2 regions of the Caldalkalibacillus horti genome follow, and region 2 is predicted to be linked to the other one. Evidence: predicted binding sites of a transcription regulator. Region 2 holds the regulator's gene; the other holds the start of a gene.
The links. The regulator NrdR, encoded in region 2, represses ribonucleotide reductase genes. The targets are predictions, from matches to a motif close to AACACNATATATNGTGTT.
Positions count from the first base shown of each region.

Region 1: J2S11_RS13790 (vitamin B12-dependent ribonucleotide reductase) is a predicted target of NrdR. The motif match lies at 6,152-6,169, and genes of this name have one in related genera.

Region 1 is NZ_JAUSTY010000011.1:109,883-122,381, forward strand. It holds gene phaZ (intracellular short-chain-length polyhydroxyalkanoate depolymerase) at 1-267, opposite strand, end outside; gene J2S11_RS13775 (class I SAM-dependent methyltransferase) at 771-1,370, opposite strand; gene J2S11_RS13780 (alpha/beta fold hydrolase) at 1,460-2,413, opposite strand; gene J2S11_RS13785 (TetR/AcrR family transcriptional regulator) at 2,445-3,068, opposite strand; gene J2S11_RS13790 (vitamin B12-dependent ribonucleotide reductase) at 3,398-5,974, opposite strand; gene dat (D-amino-acid transaminase) at 6,427-7,260, shown strand; gene J2S11_RS13800 (lipoate--protein ligase family protein) at 7,465-8,298, opposite strand; gene gcvPB (aminomethyl-transferring glycine dehydrogenase subunit GcvPB) at 8,429-9,895, opposite strand; gene gcvPA (aminomethyl-transferring glycine dehydrogenase subunit GcvPA) at 9,888-11,240, opposite strand; gene gcvT (glycine cleavage system aminomethyltransferase GcvT) at 11,345-12,445, opposite strand.
Region 2 is NZ_JAUSTY010000004.1:134,809-147,307, reverse strand. It holds gene J2S11_RS22275 (CBO0543 family protein) at 1-85, opposite strand, end outside; gene J2S11_RS05825 (hypothetical protein) at 251-604, opposite strand; gene J2S11_RS05820 (WD40/YVTN/BNR-like repeat-containing protein) at 819-1,859, shown strand; gene J2S11_RS05815 (CDGSH iron-sulfur domain-containing protein) at 2,306-2,524, opposite strand; gene dnaI (primosomal protein DnaI) at 2,696-3,634, opposite strand; gene J2S11_RS05805 (replication initiation and membrane attachment family protein) at 3,647-5,149, opposite strand; gene nrdR (transcriptional regulator NrdR) at 5,188-5,643, opposite strand; gene J2S11_RS05795 (Na/Pi cotransporter family protein) at 5,866-7,485, shown strand; gene J2S11_RS05790 (metallophosphoesterase) at 7,726-8,580, shown strand; gene J2S11_RS05785 (cytosolic protein) at 8,745-9,143, opposite strand; gene J2S11_RS05780 (glyceraldehyde-3-phosphate dehydrogenase) at 9,410-10,447, opposite strand; gene J2S11_RS05775 (CYTH domain-containing protein) at 10,631-11,773, opposite strand; gene J2S11_RS05770 (GNAT family N-acetyltransferase) at 11,763-12,499, opposite strand, start outside.

The sequences.
Region 1 (12,499 bases), on a different contig from region 2:
TCCAATTTGATCAACAAAGTGTTTAAGATCAGTAGTAAAATCCTTTATTGATCGAATCGGTTCCCGATATGTTGAGTCTCCATATCCCCGTAAATCAACAGCATATATCGTATACGTTTCGTCCATTTCCTCAAGAAAAACATCCCAATGAATGGAGGAAGCCATGTTTCCATGAATTAATAGTAGGTTTCGTTCGCCACCTTTTCTTTCGCGATACGTCAGAGTTTCTCCATTAGGTAAAGCCACATTCTTCTTTTCAACCTTCATCAAAACGCCTCCTTATTTTAGTCATAAAAAAAACCTACCATCAATTGGATAGGAGGCGACAAAAAGAACACAAAGAAACCAAGAGTTTCCTCGAGCCAATAATGATCGCACTAAAAAAGGCATACTAATCCTATCCAAAAATGGTTCATTCACGAACATTCATTTTTTGAATGAGAATTAGTTGATCATTGGCCTAGGTCACCCTTTCATATAATTTCTTTCATTATAGAATAAATAGGCTATTATTGTCAAAATCTATAAAGGTAAACTGTAACTTAAGACTTTTATAGGTGTTTAAAAGATATCCTAAATAGCCATCTAGTGATTTATTTAGCCTAATCATTCAAAGAAGCTGCCATTTCCATGACTTTGGGACAGCTTTTTTGACTTATAGCTCAACATGTAGCTCTAAAATAAAGTTTGATCAAAGACACCTCACAAACCCACATCCTCCGTTACAATTTTTCATGATTATATAGGTGTTTTAAGATTTAGGAAAAAGCTTATGGTTTAGCCCATATCAAATATAAATAACCAGCCAAGTAACGCTCCTCCCTAATGAACTTTAAGTCAGACTCTTTTACAATTTCAGAAATATCTCTGTTCTGGTGGCACCCTACAACCTTTAGTGCCAAAGGATTCAAAGATTTTTGTAACCATGCCAACGGTTTGTTTGTACTAATACCGTGCTCCATCATCAGTATTTTCCCTTCTGGCTTACACCACTTTTGAAAGCTATTTAAAACACTTACAGGTTCTTGATAGGCACATAAGCTGCCGGAAGATATGATAGTATCAAAGCTGTTTTCGTTAAATTCAACAGTTTCCACATCATCTTGAATAAGTGTTGTTTTAAAAGGATAATCTTTGGCCGCATTCTGCGCTGTTTTCAACATTGCATGACTAAAATCCAAACCTGTCAATTCAATATCACTACTATAGAAGGGGAAATTCAGTCCAGAACCAATGGCAACTTCCAATACCTTTCCTTTGGCTTCTTGAAAAATTCGTTGACGGAACTTATAAGCCTGACCGTTTTTTCGTCGTTTATCATATTTTTTTGCTTGCTTATCAAACTTTTTAATTAATGATTGACGATCCATATCATCCCTCGATCTCCTTGTTCATTCAGAGCATTTTTATTTAGCGAAATCAGTCCATTTTAGTTGAGGATTTATATCTCCCTTTTTACTTAATTGTAATTTTCTTTATACGTTTTGCTCAAATCGAGCAAGTTCCAGATTGCTTCGACAACTTCGAATGGACAATCCGTGTGAATCGTGGCATGCCCAGCATTTTTGAGTATACGATGCTCTCCACGCGGAACTGAATTGGCTAATTTTGTATAAATCGTATTTTTTACATTATTGAATGGATCAATAGTCTCGCGCAGGAATGATTGACTTGTTAACAGAGTCGTAAATGGGTCGATCCCCAACGCTGTAAACACGATCAACGGGATATCTGGCATGTCTCCTCCTTTACGGACTTCGTTATAGAGTTCGCTGTTCAAGTTTTTCTTTTCCGTAATCGTTTTCAATAATGTCCTGAGATGATAGTCAATCAGCGGTTCACGTATCGAATCCGGCCACTTGGCAAACATCTGATCGAATAATCCACGAAAGGATCGCTTGTAAGTTAGGAGTGTCCGAACGATCGCAAAGCTCTGCTGAGGTAGATAGCGTTTCTTTAACTTTGGTGTATGGGAGAGAAAGTCCTCGTGAGGCGGTTCTAACAGAAGCATTCCGGCTACCTCATCTGGAAACCGTTGAGCGTACCGTTGTGCGTAAATTCCACCCAACGAGTGGCCGACGAATATATAGGGAGCTGGTACACCAGCGGTACGTAAAAGACTCCGCAATTCATCAGTGACCTCGAGGGCACTTCGAGGCAGCTTAACCTGATCGCTCCAGCCCGTTCCCGCTCGATCATAGATCACTGATGTTGTACGCTGACTAATTTGATTGTGAATATTGAGATAATCAAGCCCGACCATGCCGGCTGCTGGTAAAAAGACTACTGCTGGACCTCCGACCCCAGCACAGTCGAGTAACAAGTGTCGTCCTTCCACGTTGTAAAAACGTCCAATCGGCGATCCATTGTCTATGGACTTATCACCTTGATGTTTATTTGTATAGTCTTTCATCGCTAATATCAAGACCTCCATTCATTAATTTCTATTTATAAAAGATTTTCTTGAGTTCATTAAGGTATCCATCAAGTTCTGCAAGAATATTGTCATAATCTAATTCAGTGATTTCTGAGTTCCTAATATCCTCTAGTATCTGATTGGTAAAACCAATATTCGACCAAAAAATAAGCTGCTTGCTTCTTTCAACGTCCAGTCCTTCCCTGAATTTAGATTCATCAACCTTATCAAACATTGTCTCGTGGCATAAAAATTGTTTCTCATTTACTCTTCCTTCCAGCTCCTTGTTGATTTCATCAGACTTCGTGGTAGCAGTAATTTTTATAAATTCGAAAATCCAAGGATGCTTTTGCAGCAACTCAATCTGGAGAAGATATGATTGACGCAGTTTTTCAAAAATATCTTGTTCTTTAAAATTCATTAAATCAAGATATTCTTTATTTATCATGTCAGTGCAATAATCATAAAGGTATAGAAAAAGGTCTTTTTTGCTATTTACATAGTGGAACATTAAACCTTTTGAAATCCCGGACTCTTTAGCAATAACATTTGTCGAGGCATCATCAAATCCCTTTGTGGCAAATTCCTTTAATGCTGCATTTAATATTACTTCTTTTCTTTTGGATTCCAGATTCGAAATTTTTGTAAGCATGATAACCACCTTTATTTACTTTTTACCTTTAAGGTCAATTTATTATAATTTCATTTACCTAAAAGGTCAACAGTTTTCATAAAATTTTTTACCTATGAGGTCAAATACAGCTCAGCCCATTAAGCATTTTCACACGTTTCTCATTTCGTGTGGAGCACATCCAAGTAACTCTTTGCATCTCACCCACCCGTTTTGAAAAAATGAAAATTAACCTCTTTAGTAGAAAATACCAAAGAGGTTAATTTATTATCGAACTTTATTTCGTATTATCAATCTTTATTTCAAAAATCGAACTTTATTTCAAAGCAACACATCTTTTTCAACAATTATTATAACCCACACTTCAGTTGAGCGTTACAATTCGTACACGTGTTACATCCACCTATATCCTCAACAGTCCCTTTACGGCAAATCGGACATGTTTCCCCTACTTCTGTTCCATAGGTTACCTTTGTAGACGTTAGGGCTGGAATCGTATCAAGCACATACTGCTTTGGCTTTTCTTCGATTTCCCATTGCTCAAATAGGCTATCATTTTTGTTTAAATCATTTTCCTCTGCTGTCAACGTAAGCACTTGAGCATCACGGGAGCCGTCCACATAAACAGTTCCGCCTTTTGCTCCACCACGGTGTAGGCGCTCATATACACCCTGAACCTGTTGAACAGAGTATCCCTTAGGAGCATTAACCGTCTTACTCAGTGAGCTATCCACCCAACGTTGAATAATACATTGTGTATCTGCGTGTTGTTCTGGAGTCAGCTCCATGGCAGATATAAACCAAGGTGGTAGCTGCTCGGAGCTTGCCTCAGGATTGCGATCCAAGTAATCCTGTACAATATCTGCTTTAACCTCAATGAATTTACCAAGTCTTCCTGAACGGAAATACGTGAAGGAAAAGTAAGGCTCAAGACCTGTTGATACTCCTACCATTGTTCCTGTACTTCCTGTAGGTGCTACCGTCAATAGGTGTGAGTTACGAATACCATGCTCTAAAATCCCTTCACGAATATCCTCAGGCATAGAACTCATATATCCCGTTTGGACAAAGGCTTCCCTTAGCTGCTTTGTTTCGGCGGCTGATTCCTTCTCTAGGAAAGGAAAGCTGCCCTTTTCCTTCGCTAATTCGATAGATGCACGATACGCTGTTGTAGCAATCGTTTCGAAAATTTGATCAACAAGCTTGTTACCCTCATCAGATCCATAAACCTTCTCTTCGTAGATCAGTGCGTCATGTAAGCCCATTACACCAAGTCCTACACGTCTTTCCCCTTTAGCTTGTATAGTGTTATCTTCAAGGAAATAAGGAGTAGCATCAATTACGTTATCCTGCATATGCACACCAACACGAACCGTTTTCTTTAGCTTTTCAAAGTCGAAGGTCTTTGTTTCCTTGTTCACCATTTCGGCTAGGTTAACAGCAGCTAAATTACACACACTGTAAGGGGCTAGTGGTTGCTCTCCACAAGGGTTTGTCGCCACAACCTTTTGACCATAGGCAGAAGCATTCGTTTTGTCATTAGCATTATCGATAAAGAAAATGCCAGGCTCAGCTGAATACGTAGCACAGATATTTACAAGCTTCCATAGCTCTCTAGCTTTCATTTTCTTATAGACACGTACACCGTAGCCCTTCGCTTCCCATTCTCTAACATCCCCGGATTGTGCCCAGTCTCTGTTATAGGCTTTCATTTCCACCTCAGAGTAGGTTTCAACAGCAGGAAAACGCAGCTCGTATTCTCCGTCCTCTTCCACAGCCTGCATAAATTCCTTTGTCAAGCAGATAGAAATGTTCGCTCCCGTCAGAAACTCAGGATTATTGACAGAATACGTTCCACCGTCTACCAGCTTTGCTTCCGCTTCTCGAACGACCTCAGAGGTAAAAGGAGATTCCTTAGCTTCTTTATGCACCGCTATAATCCGCTCGTACATTTCTTTTTCTGTTCCAGACAACGGTGTAAACTTAAGCTTGTCCTTCGCTAGCTTCTTAATCTGAGGGTCCTCAGCCTTCTCAATGATAAAGCGGAGTACCTTTGGGTTTTGCATTTTAGAAATAATAAATTCAATAATATCTGGATGCCAATCGCTAAGCATAATCATCTGTGCTCCACGTCTTGAACCACCCTGCTCCACAAGATGGGTCAGCTTGGCAATATCATCTAACCAGGATACAGAGCCGCTTGACTTACCATTTACACCTCTACATAGCGCACCTCTAGGACGTAGGGTAGAACCATTTGTCCCTACTCCTCCTCCACGGCTCATAATTTCCATTACTTTTTTACGATGCTCGGCAATTCCTCCGCGTGAATCCTGAGGAAAAGGCATCACATAGCAGTTAAAGAAGGTTACGTCTGTACCCGCTCCAGCTCCGTATAACACACGGCCTGCAGGAACAAAGTTCATCTGTACAAGCTCCTCATAAAAATCCTTGAAGGCACTCTGACGCTTCGCTTCTGTTGCTTCAACCGCTGCTAATCCAGTAGCCACTCTAGCTGCGATCTGCTCATAATAGATTTCTAGTGGCTTCTCCACTACATCTAGAGAGACTTGGATGATTCCCGTCTCTATACTTTCTGGCTCCTCTAGCACCCCTCTAAACGACTCATCAACCTTTACCTTAGCTGTCTTAGTTTGTTCATCAAAATCTACAAGAATTCCGTAGCCCCTTGCTGGAAACTTCGGATCATCCTTAACCGTAAGAACAACAAAGTCACCTTCTCGTAGTGTTTTCTTTTCAATGTCCTTAAATGAATAACGATCCAGCATCACCAATCTAGAAACACCTTGAAGCTTCCGATGCATATCAAAGGTGATGGGATGAACCTGAGGAAAAAGCTGAATATCCTGATTCAATTTCTCCACATTAATTTCAGAAAGCTTGTCCTCCACTAAAACAGTTCCCAAAAAAATCCCCTCCATGTCCATTACAATATAATAACAAGTCATCCTACTAAAAAAAGAAGCATCGTTAACGATTCTTTGATAGTAAATGTCTTGTTTATTTGCTGATTAAGTATGTTTGTCTGTTAGAGTAAGTATGTCTCTTAGGTTACCATAGATATGATAGAATAACAATGGAAAACAACGATATATAGTATTTTTATTTTTATCATATACTATATATAGGAAATTAGAACAATTAAATTCAATTCGTCAAACCTAAAATTTTTCAAAAAAAGAGGGAGATTGCCCCTTATCTTCTTTTCCCTTTTATTTCTTTCATCAATCAATCTTTTTCAGCACTTGCCTAAATGAAAAAGTGATTAATTCTATTCAACTGCGGTTTTTTATGATAAAGTAGAAAAAATTTAGTCTATTAGAAATTTATCTATGGAAAAACAGGAGGCTACAACATAATGGCTCAAGTCCTAATTAATGGAGAAATTGTAACTAGAATAGATGCAAAGGTTGATATTGAGGACCGCGCCTATCAGTTTGGTGACGGAATCTATGAGGTAATTAGAGTATACAATGGAATCTGCTATCAATTAGAAGAACATATTCAACGCTTAGAGCGTAGTGCAAAGGAAATTCGTTTATCTCTACCTTTTTCAGCTGAGGAATTTACTCAACAGCTTCAGGAGCTCGTTAAGGGTAACCAACTCCAAGAGGGTATTATTTATACACAGGTAACGCGCGGTGTAGCTCCAAGATACCATGGCTTTCCTAGTGATGATGTTAAACCACAATTTGTTGCCTATACAAAGGATTTACCTCGTCCTACAGCGTTTATGGAGCACGGAGTAAAAGCTGTTCTTCTTGAGGATGTCCGCTGGCTACGCTGTGATATTAAGAGCTTAAATCTTCTCGGTAACGTATTAGCTAAGCAAAAAGCAAATGATGAAGGTGGCTTTGAAGCGATTCAACACAGAGGGGATATTGTAACTGAAGGAAGCTCCTCCAATGTGTTCCTTGTGCAAGAAGGGATATTATATACTCATCCTGCATCCTCACTTATATTAAATGGAATCACTAGAGTGAAGGTTCTTGAGCTATGTGAAAAGCTCGAGCTTATCGTTAAAGAACAGGAATTTACGGTAAAAGATTTACTTGATGCTGATGAAGTATTTATTACGAGTACGACAAGTGAAGTCATGCCAATTACACAAATTGATGATCAGCCAGTTGGGCCTGGAATACCAGGACCATTAACGGTTAAGCTTCAGCAGGAGTTTGTCAAAGGATTTTAACCTATATAGAGCTATTCTAGGTCTATAAGTATTTAATCATATAAAGCTATTTATGATAAAAAGCCAAGGAAGGATACAAGGGTCTCATGTATCTTCCTTGGCTTTTTCAACACCTACTACAACTGTCTTCACTATACAACGAAATGTATTAATCTTTCATCTTTCAATCAGCTAACTCTCTTCTGACATCGCTTGACTAAAATACTAGCTTTTGAAATTCCATGTGTCCATTCCATATTTTGTTCGGACTAGTTCCTCCACTAGCTCCTGCTCTCTAGCTGTAAGCTCACCATCCTGCAAGCTTACACCAAATCCTTGAGCAAAACCCTTTTTAAACGCTGCTTTAACTTCACTAATAGATGCTGCTTCTTGCCTAAGCTCATTAATGGCTACAGCCTTTTGAGCAAATCCAGCCTTCAGCCGCTCCTTTACTCTCTCATTAGAAAAACGAAAAACGTCGTACAGCATGTCAATATCTATCGTTAATGGAATAGATCCATGCTGAAGGACAACACCCTTCTGTCTTGTTTGGGCACTCCCTGCTACCTTTCGTCCTTCTACAACTAGCTCATACCAGGATGAAGCATCAAAGCATACAGCAGATTGGGGCTGTCTTAACGCTTGTTTCTGCTCCTTTGTCGCTGGAACTGAAAAGTAAGCATTCAAGCCTAGTTCCTTGAAGCCGTATAACAAGCCTTGACTTATCTCTCGGTAAGCCTCTGTAACAGACTGGGGCATCTGTTTCTCGGCAATGACTACACTGTAAGTTAGCTCCTGATCGTGAAGGACAGCACGCCCTCCAGTTAAGCGCCTGACAAAGCCAAGATTATGTCGACGTACAGCTTCTAGATCAATTTCCTTTGCAGCCTTCTGAAAATAGCCCACTGTTAAAGTAGCAGGCTTCCATGTATAGAATCTGATCGTCGGAGGGACTAGCCCTTCATGATTGGCGGTAAGAATAGCCTCATCAATCGCCATATTCGTAGCGGAATCCTGATCTCCACTGTCGATAAATCGCCAAGTCTGGCTAAGCTCCATTCACTTCCACTCCAAATCTCATATAATTTCTAAGAAGCTCTTTAAGTAAGAAAAAGGCTGGCCCATATATTTTGAGCTAGCACTTTTTCTTTAGAATCTATTTACTTTATTCTATATTTACCTTATATCTTTATTCCTTCGTCCAACGTAAGATTGGCTTACGTGCTGCTGTTACTTCATCCAAACGGCCAACAATCGTTGTGTGTGGAGCTTCTTGAACAATTTCTGGATTGTTTTCAGCCTCTTCTGCAATCTGAATCATCACATCGATAAACTCGTCTAGCGTTTCCTTCGACTCTGTTTCCGTTGGCTCAATCATCAGGCATTCATCAACAATTAACGGGAAGTAAATTGTTGGCGGATGATAGCCAAAATCTAGCAAACGCTTAGCAATATCTAACGTACGGACACCAAGCTTCTTCTGACGACGACCAGAAAGAACAAATTCATGCTTACAATGCTGAGTAAATGGTAGATCATAGTGATTCTGTAGCCTTCTCATCATGTAGTTAGCATTAATTACTGCTTGCTCAGAAACTCTACGTAATCCTTCTCCACCCATCGTACGAATGTACGTATAAGCACGTACTAAAATACCAAAGTTGCCATAGTAAGCCTTTACCCGACCAATGCTTTCTGGACGATCATATTCAAACGTATAACGATCCTCTTTCTTAACTAGGACTGGCTTCGGTAGAAACGGAATAAGCTGCTTCTTTACTCCAACTGGACCTGCTCCTGGTCCCCCTCCACCGTGAGGAGTGGTAAACGTTTTGTGCAAATTCAAATGAACCACATCAAAGCCCATATCACCAGGGCGAGCAAAGCCTAAAATAGCATTAGCATTAGCTCCATCATAATAAAGAAGTCCGCCTACCTCATGTACAATTTCAGCAATTTCAGCGATTTCCTCTTCAAATAAGCCCAATGTATTAGGGTTTGTTAGCATCAATGCAGCCGTATCTGGCCCGACAGCCTTACGCAGGGCATCAATATCTACAAGTCCTTTTTCGTTAGAAGGAATCGTTATCGTTTCTAGACCTGCTACGGAAGCACTTGCTGGATTCGTTCCATGAGCAGAGTCTGGCACGATAACCTTCGTACGCTGCTCTCCTTCACCTTTAGACTCATGATATTTACGAATCATCATTAATCCTGTCCATTCACCGTGAGCACCTGCCGCAGGCTGCAGAGTCACCTCATCCATACCGGTTACTTCCTTCAAATCCTCCTGTAGGTTGTAAAGAAGCTCTAACGCCCCCTGCACACTTTCCTCAGGCTGATAAGGATGAATACGAGCAAAGCCAGGATATCTAGCTACATCCTCATTGATTTTCGGATTATATTTCATCGTACAAGACCCAAGCGGGTAGAAGCCGCTATCTACTCCATGGTTTCTTGTTGAAAGCTCTGTGTAGTGACGCATAAGCTGTAGCTCTGAAACTTCTGGAAGCTCAGCTGGCTGTGCTCTTAGAAAATCAGCTGGAAGCGCATCTGTGATATCAATCTCTGGTACATCGTTTTCAGGTAAAGAATATGCGACACGACCTTGTTTGCTCATTTCAAAAATGAGGGCTTTGTCTCCACTCTTATTCATTGATAATCCCCTCCAGCACTTGTACAAATTGATCGATCTCTTGCTTTGTTTTAATCTCCGTTACAGCTACTAGCATATGCTGCTCAAGCTCCGGATAATCTAATCCAAGATCATATCCACCAATGATTTTCTTCTCTAAAAGCTTACTATTTACTTCCTTAACCGGCTTGCTCAGTTTAATCACAAATTCATTAAAGAAAGGCTGGTCATACGTAACCTCAATTCCTTTAACGTTTTGTAATTGCTTCTTCGCATATTGGGCCTTTTGGATATTTAATAAAGCCATTTCCTGTACACCATTTTTACCTAATGAGCTCATTGCTACAGAAGCTGCAATCGCATTTAACGCTTGGTTAGAACAGATATTAGATGTCGCTTTTTCTCGGCGAATATGCTGTTCTCTCGCTTGTAATGTTAGCACGAAGCCGCGTTTTCCATCATCATCCTTTGTTTGCCCAACAAGACGACCAGGAATTTTTCTCATCAGCTTTGTAGTAACAGCAAAGTAACCACAGTGAGGTCCACCGTAAGTAGTAGGAATACCGAATGGCTGCGCATCACCCACAACCACATCAGCACCAAACGCTCCAGGTGGCTGCAAGGTACCTAAAGCTAAAGGATTCGAGCTTACAATCATAATTCCTTTACTAGCATGTGTAAGCTGTTCAACCTTGGCAAGATCCTCTAGATTTCCAAAGAAGTTAGGATATTGTACAATCACCCCAGCCGTTTGATCATCAATGGCCGCTTCAAGAGCTGCTAAATCCGTAACTCCATCCACTACATCTACTTCAACAACATCAATACCTAGTCCTACTGAAGAAGTTTGTAGGATATTACGTGCTTCTGGATGAACGGCTTTAGAGATCACAATTTTCTTCTGTTTACCAAGACCAGAAGCCATAGCTGCCGCTTCAGATAGTGCTGTTGGACCATCATACATCGAAGAGTTTGCTACATCCATTCCAGTAAGCTCACAAATCATCGTTTGAAATTCAAAGATAGCCTGCAATTCACCTTGACTGATTTCAGGCTGATAAGGTGTATAAGCCGTATAGAACTCAGAACGGGAAATCACGTGATTTACAACGCTTGGGATATAATGCTCATACGTCCCTGCTCCAATAAAAGAAGAGTACTCAAGCGAATTGGCATTTTTGTTCGCCAACCCCATCATGTAGCGAGTTAATGTTGTTTCATCCAGAGCCTTTGATATATTCAAAGCCTGTTTATACTTAATTTTATCTGGGATATCTGAAAATAGCTCTTCTGCCGATTGTACCCCAATTTCAGCTAACATTTCCTTACGATCTGCATCAGTCATCGGTAAGTAACGATACGTCACGAAAACCCCTCCTTCATCTCTAAAAGCATCCAACTATTCATTTACTACCTGAGAAATATCAAGTTCCATTATGGAAAAACAGGTTAAGGCTTCAATCCAGAAATTTAGTTCGAACGTCTGTAAAAAGGAGCTTTAACCACCACAGCTTTGATGTTTTTATTACGAATTTGAACGTACAGCTCTTGACCAAGCTGTGCATACTCCTTCTTAACAAGAGCTAATCCCACGTTCTTCTTCAAAGTCGGTGATTGAGTTCCTGTTGTTACCTCACCTACCTGCTCTTCACCTGCGAACACTGGGTAACCGTGTCTTGGAATTCCACGTTCAATCATTTCAATACCAACAAGCTTACGAGGAGCTCCGTTTTCCTTTTGCTCCTTCAATACATCCTTCCCGATAAAATCCTCTTCTTTATCTACTTTAACAGCGAAGCCTAGACCCGCTTCAATAGGAGAAATGTCAGGAGAAAGCTCTTGTCCATAAAGCGCTAGCTTAGCTTCAAAGCGCAGCGTATCCCTAGCTCCTAAGCCGCATGGTAACACACCATCCTCTTGACCAGCCTCTAGGATCTTCTCCCACAGCACTGGAGCATCACTTGGATTCAAATAGATTTCAAAGCCATCCTCACCTGTATATCCTGTACGGGAGACTAAGCCTGAAACACCTCCAAGATCCACGCCTTCTTTAAATTGAAAGAAGCCAATCTCATTTAAGTCAACATCTGTAAGCTTTTGCAAAGTTTGTTGAGCTAATGGTCCCTGTAGAGCAAGCTGTGACACATCATCAGATACGTTCACAACCTCTACATCTCCTTCAGCGTGCTTTTGTAGCCACTCTACATCTTTGTCTATGTTCGACGCATTGATGACCAATAGGTAATCCTCATCTGCTTTTTTATAAACGAGCAGATCATCTACCGATCCACCGTCAGGATAACACATAATGCTGTACTGAGCCTGCCCATCCTGAATCTTAGCTACATCGTTCGTTAGCATTTTTTGCAGATATGCAAGAGCTCCAGAGCCTTTTACCGTAACTTCTCCCATATGAGAAACGTCGAAAAGACCTGCCTTCGTCCGCACTGCATCATGCTCCTCTTTGATACTCGAAAATTGAACAGGTAAATCCCAGCCACCAAAGTCGATCGTTTTGGCCCCGTGTTTTTCATAGACAGGGAAAAGTGGCGTTTGTTTTAATGTTGCCACGCGAACACCTCCTTGATTTTTTGACCCCTAATATTTCTTGATTAAGTAAAATAA
Region 2 (12,499 bases):
GATCAAAGGTTGAGGCAATAACAGAACCACATGGAGCGATGAGAACTAAGAGCTTCCTATCCTTTTTAATCAGAAAAAAAGCCACAATCCAAGGCAAAATAAAACCTAAGCTAATATTGAGGAACAAGCTACTCACTCCCTTCACACATTATCTTAGGCTCTTAGTAATTGTTTTATTCTGCAAACGAACTAGTTTATCTATACTTAATTACTACTGACTTACCAAACATATATTAATCCCTATACCTTACTAAAAGTGTTCATTCATCTCCCACGATTCAACAATTTGATGAGCCATCCTAGGACTAAATCCTCTTCCTATTAGATAAGTAATAGCAGCTACTTCCCTAAAAGCATGAGGGTACGACGTATGTTGAGCTTCTCTCAAGCCGTATTGTACGAAAGGTTCAACGGTTTGTAAGGTTTCATTTTTTAGCTGAGCATACTGTGGAGCATGGTGGTGATGTGGCTCTTGTGGCATGTAAGGCATCTGCTGAGGTGGAAAAGGCTGTTGTTGATACTGATTAGATGGCTCGATAGGATAATGTGGCATTTGTCCAGATCCGGAGGCAGGCATTTGGCCGTACTGTTGATAAGGATACATGTGCAATCTTCCTTCCCTTTTATACTTCCCTTCTAATCTATGCATTCGCCCTTCTGGGATTGAGCCCAAAAAATTTGAGTTTTCCTCCTTTATGAAAAAGGTATGGGATTATAACAATACAAATATATACGAAATACAAGCAATACGATTATCCTGAGTAAATCGGACACCTTACGTATGAATATCTTTTATTACTAGTAAGGAGGATATCTATATGAAAACTTACTTTCTATGTATGGAAAATGAATTAATTAAGGTTGAAGACAAAAAAAGCTCTGTAGCATGTACGTATCAGCTTCAGGATAAACATCCTATCTGTTTAGCTGCTGATCCTTTTAATCAACAGCGTATTTACTGTGGGACAGTTGGACACGGTCTGTGGCTTAGTGAAGATACAGGGCTTAACTGGAAGCAAATTGCGCAGGAGCTGCCCTCAAAAACCTTTACAGCAGTAGTGGTTAGTCCAACAAAAAGTAACGGAAATGTTGGAAAGGTGTATGCAGGAACACAGCCAAGTACTGTGTACTATTCTGCTGATGCAGGCTCTGCCTGGAATGAATGGTCAGACATTCCTTCTATGCCTTCATCTTCAGAGTGGGCGTTCCCACCAAAGCCACACACTCATCATGTCCGCTCTATTGTTGAAGAGCCTAACACTGGAACCATTCAGGTTGCTATTGAAGCTGGAGCTGTTTTACGTTCACAGGATGGAGGAAACACATGGTTAGATACTAAAGAAGGTCACCCAATTGATGCGCATACCCTAAAAACACATCACAAAGCTTTCAAAAGAATCTATGCTGCTTGTGGCGCAGATGGGATGATTATCTCTGAACGGGCAGTTCTTGAAAGCTTCGATCAAGGAGAAAGCTGGATAGCAACTGGACACGGGCTAGATACAAAACCATATCTTTATGACTTAGCTATTAGCTCCAATGATCCTAATACGTTAATCGTCTCAGCATCTGAAAATCCGACTACAGCCTACAATAGTTCTTCTGCCTGTTCTTCTATTTATCGCAAAGATGGAGGTTATCCTTGGAAAGAGGTAACAAAGGGGCTACCTCAATCGAAAGGTAGCTTAATCGCCAGCTTAGCAGCCGATCCTTCTCAGTATGATACATTTTATGCATTAAATAATCATGGGCTATTTTGTTCTGTAGACAAAGGTGAAACATGGGATCAGATAAAAATAGATTGGAAAAAGGAGTACCTTACACAACATCCTAGAGCTTTATTAGTTCTTTCAGAGTAATAGCTCTTGCAGAACAGCTTAGCTCTCACAGAATAACTTAGTTCTAGCAGAAAAACTTAGCCCCTTGTAGAATAACTTTTCTTGAAGAATAACTTTGTTTTTCTCATTGATTAACTTAGTTTCTCGCAATATTACCTTAATTAGTGGCAAGCTAAGTTCTAAACTAATAGGTGCAAAAATACACTTAATCCAGCTACTCTATAAAGGAAATAGGTAAATAAATACGAAAATACACTTATTTAATGTTATAACGACTGAAAAAGCCGTTTTTCAAAAAATAAGTGTATTTTTGCACTAAAAGCTTATTTTGGAACATGAATCCCTTGATATAGGTGTATTATTGCATTTGATACTTAGTTTCATTTGATACTTACTTTGTTTGATACTTACTTAAATCGATAATAAATCCATTAATCCACCATTCATCAAATGCATTCCATACTCAATTATTCCGAAGCTTCAGGCTTCGGCGCTCTAACTCTATCCTGAAATTTTCCTTTGTGAGAGCCGTCACAGAAAGGTTTGTTAGCCGTTAATCCACAGCGACAAAGGGAAACCTTTGGTCTTGTTTCAAATGCATTCCCCTCCGCATCAATAAGCTCAAACTCCCCACCTGATACAAATAATGAACCATCATCTCTAACCTGAATCGTTACTTTAGACATTTTTTATATCTCCTTTCTATATGGCACATTCCTATTAACGTTTTCCTACATACTTAAAAGGCATTCTCCCGTTATTAGAAAAACTTGGCTTATCGCCAAGTCCTAGCGAAAGCCTTAGTTTTTCTACTATCTACCTCTAAGCTTATAAATTCTGATAGTACAATGAAACTATTATGCTCTTGATCTGCGGTTACGTCCCTCAATAAAATATGCATCTGTGTAATGCCTAATCCGTTCCATAATTCTTTTCGCTTTCAGCTGCTCTATTCCTCCTTTTTGAGAATAGGACAAGTGCTCCTCTAGCTGATCATAATCATAGTTTGAAGTATATAGCGTTGGTAGCTTTTCCATTACTCGATACTGGAGAATGGCTCCGAGAATCTCATCTCTGGCCCAAGCTGAAATATTTTCCGCTCCTATATCATCAAATATTAACACAGGGACCTCTTTTAATACTTGTAGCTTCTCCTCTAAATTTTGCTCAGCAATGGCCCCTTTCATTTCGCGAAAGAAATCCGGGCTATAGACCATATATGAGGCAATGCCACGATCTGCTAGCGCATTACAGGCAGCACCAAGTAAGTAGCTTTTTCCTACACCTAGTGGGCCGTACAAATAAAGACCGATCAAGTCCTCACCTGGAGTAGCTTTTTTAGCAAAATCAAGAACAGCTTCAAACGCCTCGGCTCTCTGTGGGTCGTCTAAATCAACATTTCTCATTGAACCAGACATAATGTCCTTAGGTATCTTATGACTTTTTACAAGAGTATGTCTCTTACTGGATTCCTCTGCTCTTAGCAGATAAGAACAAGGCTTATAAGTAGCTTCAATAATCGTGTGGTAGGTCTCTAGGTGTGCAGCATGCCCACTCATCATATTGCTACATTCATGAAGACCTCGGCAGCTTTGACAGCTTTGCTGCTCACCTACAAATTCCTTAATCTTATTCATATATGGAAGGAGCTGATCGGGCTGCCATTCAGGATGATGCTGCCACCACTTTTGAAATATAGGATGACTGAGATAGTAGTGATTTTGCTTCTGAATATCCTCCTGTGAAACTCCACGCTCTCTTAACCAATCCTGCAGAACATACTTAATGGGTTCCATCCTTTAGCCTCCTCACTTTGATCTCATGCTTTCTAGACTTTTTAGCTTTTCTTCTATTCGTCTTCTTCGTTCCTGCTCTGCCTCAGTAAGCCCCATACTCTCTTCCTTCTCTATCTTACTATCAGCTCTTTGCATTTCCCTTTCATTCTTCTGCTGAGCTTCGATCCATGGAGGAAGCTTGTCTGTCCGGATAGGCTGCTTATTCCGTGAATTTGCCCTTCCAGTACTCTTACTGCCCCCATCCTTTTGCTCTTGTTTACTTTGCCATTCCTTATATTGCTGCTGCTCCTTCAAAGCAAGCTCTTGTGCTTCCTTAACCGTCTGCACGTTGAACCTTTTCCAATGAGCGGCAACCTTCGTCACTAAGCTTCTTGGCAGCTTGTAGTTATTGGTATAAAAGATGTATTCCAGAAGAAGATTAATAACAGCTGGCTCTAGCTTATACTCCAATAAAAGCTCCTCGGCTAACCTGACATCAGCTTCAGCTACCTTACCTCCGCGTTGAAATTGCTCTAGCAGCTGCAGGGGGCTAAGATTCTCAAGCTGATACAAATGTCGCTCCTCTTCCGTCAGTTCCTCAGGCTTAGTGAACACTCTTTTTTCAATAGGCTGTACATCATGAATGATACGAGGAGGCTGTCCCCCCTCCTGAAAACGATACCATTCCTTTGCTTTTTCGCTCAGTACACCTAAATCCAGCTGCTCCTGATTTGACAGTGAATCTTGGACGATTCTGGATATGCTCCATTCATCTAGCTGATAGAAAAAAGCGATCTTTTTAATATAAGGAAGGGATTGTCCGTTGTAAATTTCGTCCGCCTTTAACCCTTTCATGAGCAAACTCTTTAGTACATCAATATCTAATGCAAACCGCTCAAAGGTTGGGGAACCAGAATAAGAATCCGCCTGCTTTGGTAGCGGATAGCTTTGCTCTAATTCACTAAGCTGATCATTTAATTCACTACCTCGTTTAGCTACAAGCTCCGAAGGAGAAAGGGAAGAAAAAACCTGATGAAATTCCTTTGTAATTTCATGCTTTTGCTTCTGGAGATTTTCTCCGCCTTGAATCGTATTTGCTGAGTATCGAACTCGTAGCTCCTTATACCGCTGGGCCCCTACCTGATTATATAAACAGATACTTAACAAATCATCTCCAAAATATTGCTCAGGGGTAAGTGGATGATACAGCTCATACTCAAAGAGAGTCTGATCCTCATCCTTATGCAGCACATATGTCTTTAATAATCCTAATGCTTCTAATCTCAGCCTCGATTGATAGATCACATCTAATGATTGATTCATGACCTTCATTAGCCATTGATGATTCTTTTCAACAGAAAATAAGCGTTCTCCTTCCACTTCATCTAACAGTGTTAGGTATAACGCATAGGATAGTGCGCCAATAATAGGCTGGTAAAGATGTGTTAGTGTTTTATGTTCAGTATGACTCAAAATCCTTTTGGCCTGTACACGAAATCCGTCTATAGGTTTGACCTCATTCCAAACTAGAGCCATAACAGTAATCACCCATTCTTATATAAATGTCAAAGCGCTCATGTTTTCTTTAGTAAATCTGTTAGCTCACTAATAAATACATTAATATCTTTAAATTGTCTATATACAGAAGCGAATCGGACATAGGCAACCTCATCAATGAGGTAGAGCTCGTCCATCACCTTTTCTCCGATCTCCTGACTAGGGTACTCCTGTTGTCCTGTATTTCGTAGATCATTTTCAATTTTGTGCACGATATTTTCTAACGTTTCAAGAGCAACCGGTCTCTTTTCACAAGCACGAATAAGCCCGCGGAGAATTTTATCTCGACTAAATTCCTCTCTCGTGCCTTCCTTTTTTATGACCATGATCGGAGTTTCTTCGACAATTTCAAAAGTAGTAAATCGTTGGTAACAGGATTCGCATTCCCGTCTTCTACGTATTGAACGATTTTCATTAGAAGGTCTAGAATCCAAAACCCTTGTCCCTAAATGCCCACAGTATGGACAACGCATAATCATCAACTCCAATTTAGCTTATCCTTAGTGTCGCTTATTCTGTGTTTTTCGTCAAGAAGAGATAATGATTAACGCTTTTCTTGTTCGTCATATTCCGCTATAATATGTGACGAGTGTTTTTTTTGTTAACAACATTGTTTTTATGTAAATATATTGAATTGTAGCATACATTCACATGACTTCAAAGAACGGCATAGGACAAGGGGGAGCTCATCTTTTATGGACTGGCAGGAATTATTATTTAATTTTGTTGGTGGACTAGCCATCTTCTTATTCGGGATTAAGTTTATGTCTGACGGATTACAAAAAACCGCAGGTGACCGAATGAGAAGTATTTTAGAGAAATACACCTCTAATCCGTTGAAAGGAGTTTTAGCTGGTATATTGGTAACGGCCTTAATATCTAGTTCGACGGGAACTACGGTTATGACGATTGGTCTAGTCAATGCAGGGTTAATGACCTTGAGACAAGCAATTGGTGTCATTATGGGAGCTAATATTGGAACAACCCTGACTGCCTTTATTATTGGGATAAAAATTGATGATTACGCCCTGCCTATTATCGCTGTAGGAGTGCTTTTATTTCTTTTCGTTAAACAGCGCAAATATCAGTACGTTGGACAAATTGTTTTAGGGTTTGGACTTCTATTTTTAGGGTTAAAAACGATGAGCAGTGGTGTCAAACCATTAGCTAATCTCCAGGCTTTCCATGATTTTATTACCGATTTGTCTTCAAACCCAATTTTGGGAGCTATTGTAGGGACAGTTTTTACAGTCATCGTTCAAAGCTCATCAGCGGCAATTGCTATTCTTCAATCTCTTGCCTATGAAGGATTGATTCCACTTGCAGGAGCATTACCGGTCCTGCTAGGAGATAATTTGGGTTCTACAATAACAGCCGTCTTTGCTTCTATTGGAGCAACTGTAGCAGCTAGAAGAGCAGCAGCCTTTCACGTTATTTTCAACCTAATCGGAGTTTTTATTTTCATGTCTGTGATGAGCTTTTTCATCCCATTCATAGCTTGGCTAGGAGATATTACTGGAGCAAATATTCGAATGCAAATTGCATATGCCCATGGTATTTTTAACATGACCAATACATTAATTCATTTGCCATTTGTCACATTACTCGCCATCTTAGTCACAAAGGTGGTTCCAGGACAGATGAAACAGCTTCAATTCGGAGCGATCCATTTGGACGAGCGCTTGTTGTCTAATCCGTCTGTGGCTCTTGGTAATGCAACTCACGAGATTCTGCGCATGGGAGAATTCGCTAAAGAAACACTGAATGACGCTGTAAATTATTTCTTCACTAGAGATGAAAAGTTTGGTAAATTAGCTCTTCAGAAAGAAGAAATTGTGAACGATTTAGATAAAAAGACAACAGAATACCTCGTCCGTATTCAGCAAAGCTCACTAAGTGAGGATGAATCAGCACGAAGCTCTATTTTGATGCAAACCATTAATGATATTGAACGAATTGGGGACCATTCTGAAAATATTGCGGAGCTAGCCGAGTTCTCTGTTGCTCACAAAGTTGAGTTTTCTGAGGATGCGATAAAAGAATTAAAGGAAATGATCAATCTAACAGATAAAACGATAGGTCTAGCCATAGCTGCTTTAGAAAATGAAGATAAGCAAATTGCCGAGCAGGTTCTACAAAATGAAAGTGAAATAGATAAAATGGAACGTACCTTCCGTAAAAATCATATTTCGCGTCTTAACAAGAACCAATGTAGTGGAAATTCAGGCGCTGTTTTTCTGGATATCCTAAGTAATTTAGAGCGTATGGGTGATCATTCAAAGAATATTGCTCAATATGTTTTATATGGAGAATAAGAGTAAAAGTACGACCTAAGTCTTAAAAAATTCAAGCCTTCTGCCATAAGAAGGCTTTTTTGTTTTATGCTATACTTACAATAGCTTTGCTATAAGCAATTTGCAGGGAGTAGCTTATTACTCCTCATCCAATTGTCATATTTTTGGGGTAGAGTTCGAAGTATTATTCCTATATGATAGAATATGTATGAAAAAAGGATTGGATAGATAGAGAAGTAAATCTATAAAGGAGATGGATCCGTGCTTTTAACTTCATTAGCTACGATAGCTGGTTTTTCAATCTTGTCAAAAGCATATTGGAATACGTTTAGACCGGAATACAAGCAAATTGATATAGAATTCCAACCAACAAGAAAATTTAATGGAGAGCTCAAAATCCTCCATTTAACAGATATTCACATTGAGAAACTTTCGGTTAAGCCTGAAAAAGTCCTAGAGTTAGTTAAAGATGAAGAAATTGATTTCATTGCACTGACAGGGGATTATTTAGATCGGGTACAGAGTATTGATCGCTTTATTGATTTCATGAAAATTATTATGAAGATCCCAACCAAATATGGCGTTTACGCTGTTTGGGGTAATCATGATTGGATCGTAGCTGATCATTTACCTGAAATCCAGAAGAAGCTAGAAGCACTCGGTGTTGTAGTGCTTTCTAATGAAACACATGTGATTGAGGAAAACGATTTTGGTGTTCCTCTTCAGCTCATTGGGATTGACGATCGCTATTCAGGGCATGCCGATGTTGAAGCCTCCTTCCGTAATGTTACTGATGAAGGCATTCGCATCATTTTAACGCATGATCCTCTAGTGGTTAAAGATATCGAACAGTCATTTGATTATTTAATCTGTGGTCATTTCCATTCTGGACAAATTTATTATCCGCTCCCTGTTCATTCTTTAAAAATGGGACTAAAACCGTTCAAAAAGTATCTATGTGGACTCCAGGAGCACGAGCATGGTCCTTACTATATTAGTGGTGGCCTAGGACAAACAGGGGCTAACCTTCGTCTTGGTTGCAGACCAGAAGTAACCATGCATATTTTAAAAGGCTCTCACTCTGAGCTAAAATTAAAAGCAAAGGTTGTTGCATAGAAATAGATACATGCTGACAACCATTGTATGGCATAATAAAATCCCCCTTTCAGCAATGATTGGGGGATTTTTTGTACCTAAATATGGATATGATTTCTCTTAGGGCTTTACTACATAACTTACCTTATTCAAGAAGCTGTGCAGGTGCCTAATGACGATAAAGATCAAGCATCCTTCTTTTCAGTCAATCCTACTCCGATGAATTCCAGCTCTTTATTCACCTTTTCATAAAGATGTAACGTTGCCTTTCGGCTGAAGCCCCAATCGATAGGCAGAAAAAGTGTACTAGTTGTAATCGTAAAATCTACAGCTGTCCGATATGGAAACACCGTAATGACACTTACAACAACAAATGCTTTTCTTGGTTTTATGTATTCTGCTGTAATTTCTCCATGATCCTCCGAGTAGTCTAGTAGACGAAGCTGTGGATCACTTTCAATAATCGACTTAACCGCTTGCATGACTTTAGATTTATTGGCCTTGTAGTATCTAGTTTGCAAATCTTTATTTCGATGCTGCTCTAATGTTTCCGTTCGATTAGAAAAAAAATCCTTAAATCCCATGAACACTCCTCCTCTTTAACACACTACCATCTATTATAGCAAAGCCTTCTAGATTAGAGCAAAGAGAAATAGGTCCTTTCGAGGATTATATTCTATATTGGCTTTATGGCTTTATAACTTTATGACATACAAAATCAAATCGCAAAAAGGATAACCACGCCTGAGTATGGTTATCCTACAAATACTATCTAATAAATATATCTGTCATTTAAATAGCTATGTCATTAGAAGCTATCCATAAAGGTAGTTCTGTTTAATCAAGAAGCTTATGAATGAAGAACAGCTTCCTGCCTATTAATCAATAATCGTTCCCCCACAAACTTAGCTAAATCCACTACACGGCAGGAGTAGCCCCACTCGTTATCGTACCAGGCAATCACCTTAATCTGATTTGAACCCATCATCATGGTAGATAATCCATCAATAATAGCTGAATGTGAATTTCCCACATAATCTATAGATACAAGTGGCTCTTCCGTATACTCTATAATTCCCTTAAGCTGACGTTCACTAGCCTGCTGTAGCGTTTGGTTGACCAGCTCAACCGTAGCCTCTTGCTCCACATTCACAACTAAATCAACAACTGAAACATTAGGAGTTGGGACACGAAGGGCTAATCCATTAAGCTTACCTTCTAACTGTGGAAGAACCTTAGATACCGCTTTAGCAGCCCCCGTTGTTGTAGGAATAATGGATTGAGCACAGGCTCTAGCCCGGCGAAGATCCTTATGTGGATTATCTAAATTCTTCTGATCGTTTGTGTAGGAATGAATCGTTGTCATCATTCCCTCCCTAATCCCAAATTGACTGTCTAGGATGCTGGCAATAGGAGCAAGGCAGTTTGTCGTACAGGAAGCGTTAGAAATCAAGTGATGCTGTTCAGGATCGTACTTTCTCTCATTCACTCCCATAACAATCGTTATATCCTCCTGCTTACCAGGAGCGGTTAAGATGACCTTTTTCGCTCCACTGATAAAATGCTTGGACGCCGCTTCACGATGATTAAATTGACCTGTTGCTTCTATGACTATATCTACCCCTAGCTCTCCCCAAGGAAGCTCAAGAGGGTCTCTTTTCGCTAAAAGCTCTATACGCTTACCGTCTACAATAAGAGCCTTCTCCTCTATTTCAATCTGTACATCAAATTTGCCTTGTACCGAATCATATTGAATTAAATGAGCTAACGTTTCAGCCGGATAGGAGGCATTAATGGCAACAATCTTAAGAGAAGAATCTTTAATAGCACGCCTGAAAACCATTCTCCCTATTCTCCCGAAGCCATTAATTGCAATTTTGGTTGTCATTAATCTGTTTCCTCCTCAATATAGGTTATACTAATTATAATATAATTATATTAAGTATAGCATATATTGCAACTAAAAGTTTTATTTTGTGTCTTTTTATATATAAAAAAGCAGCCTGATTGCGACCATACATTTGTTGATCAGCATAGGCTGCTAATTAATTAAGTGCTTAATTTTAAGTGCTTAATTCTCTGTATAACTTTTATATTGCTCTTTGAGCACGAGTAGCTTTTCCTTCAATCTCTGTGGCAAATTAACTTCTTCATTTAGGAAAGCTTGAATTCGATCTGGATGCTCCATTCCATGCTTAGCCCAGTACATTTCAATAACATGGACTCTTTGCTCCTTGCCCGGCATTAAGCTATATAAAACATACCAGTCCTCTAAATATGAATATGGTACGAGCTGACCTTGGATCTCTTTATGATAAGCAATCGTAGATTGGTTAAATGTGTAATCAAATATTCCCTCATCATGCTCAATTCTGAGACCACACATGACATCAATTTCTGCCTGTTTCATTACTATTTGATAGAATCTGTTGGTCAAAAAGGGAGCTCTTGATTCTAGAGCTCGTCTCTCCCCTTCACGTGTCAGGAGCAATTCAGCTTGAGCGGTATCTTCCTGCTGAACAATAATATCCAAATCTCTCGGCTGTTTCACAAGGTTGTATTGAGCTAGAAGAGTAGAACCCCCAACTCCCCAAACTACACCACTCGTTGAAAAAGTATGAGCTAGCTGTGCGAGTACATTGGAGAAAGCAGGAGAATCTACACCCCGAGATTTTTGCACCTCATTCAATATGTCTGTTTTCTTCAAAGCAATATAGTGATCTTCTTTCTGTAAGGAAGCCCATAGGGTTTTGTTACGATACTCCTTTTCGCTTCCAACTTCTTCACCGAACCATTCAGGAGCAGAGAAACTCTTAGCCTCCTCCTCCGTCTTAAATTCGACCTCTATGGTCATCATGTCAAAGCCGCTGTACTCATCTATTTCATAAACCATACCCTCTTCTACTACCGTTGTCCGCACCTTTTTTAATGGTTTTTTTCCTTCAATAAGCTGATCATACAGCTCCTCTGAGATCTCGTATTCAATTTCCTTTCTTGCTATACCCTGCCCTTCTTTAAACGTATGAACAAAGCTTTTCGTGCATTGTCCTTCCTTCTCTTCGACAATCTTTCTAACTCTTAGCTCCTGATAATCCGTTAGAGCTAAATAGGTTTGTTCAAAGCTTTGTCTAGCTAGAACTTTAAACTGACCTTGACTAATCCTATCCTGCGGAAACTTCTCAAGCAAATACTTTCTTTCAATTTCAAGACCCATCCCTCTTCTTCCCTTCTTTTAAATACGCGATTAGTTTATGCTTAACGCCAAAGCCGACTTTTTCATACACATGCAATGCTTCTGCATTTTCAGCCCCAACACAAAGCCTAATTTCAGATAGTTGATCAAAGGTGAAAAACCAAGAAATAGCTGTTTGAATAAGCTTTGTTCCAATCCCTCTGCCTCTATACTTTTCCGGAACGCCAAAAAACTCAATACTTGCCTCTCCAAATTCGAGATCAGCTTCCACATAAATATATCCTGCTAGCTGCTCATCCTCTTTATGTATAAAAACTCGGTGCTCCTTTTGCTCTAAGCGTTTAAGTATATCTGCTCCACTGTAGTAAGTGTCAGGAAACACTTGATCATGAAGCCGAATAAAGTCCTTTTCAAGCTGTGGAGGTAGCTCTGTAGCAGCATGCTCTGGTGAGCTGAAGGAAGCTTTATCTAGCACAAGTATAACCTCCTCACTTCTTCTCTTAGCTTGAATGTGATCTAAAAAGTTAATCACTGTCTTATTCGCTGTATTTACAAAAAAGAAATAGTGCTGCACATGCTCTGCTACACCATTTGAAAGCCAGTAGCTCCATAGCTGTTCATGAGATATCAAGTTTTGATCAGCTGCAAATGGACCCCATACCTCAGCTTGACCACCTTCAACGTCGATATCAAAGCCAAGCACTCCAACTAGCTGTTCACCATCAAAAGCAACAACAAAGGATTGGT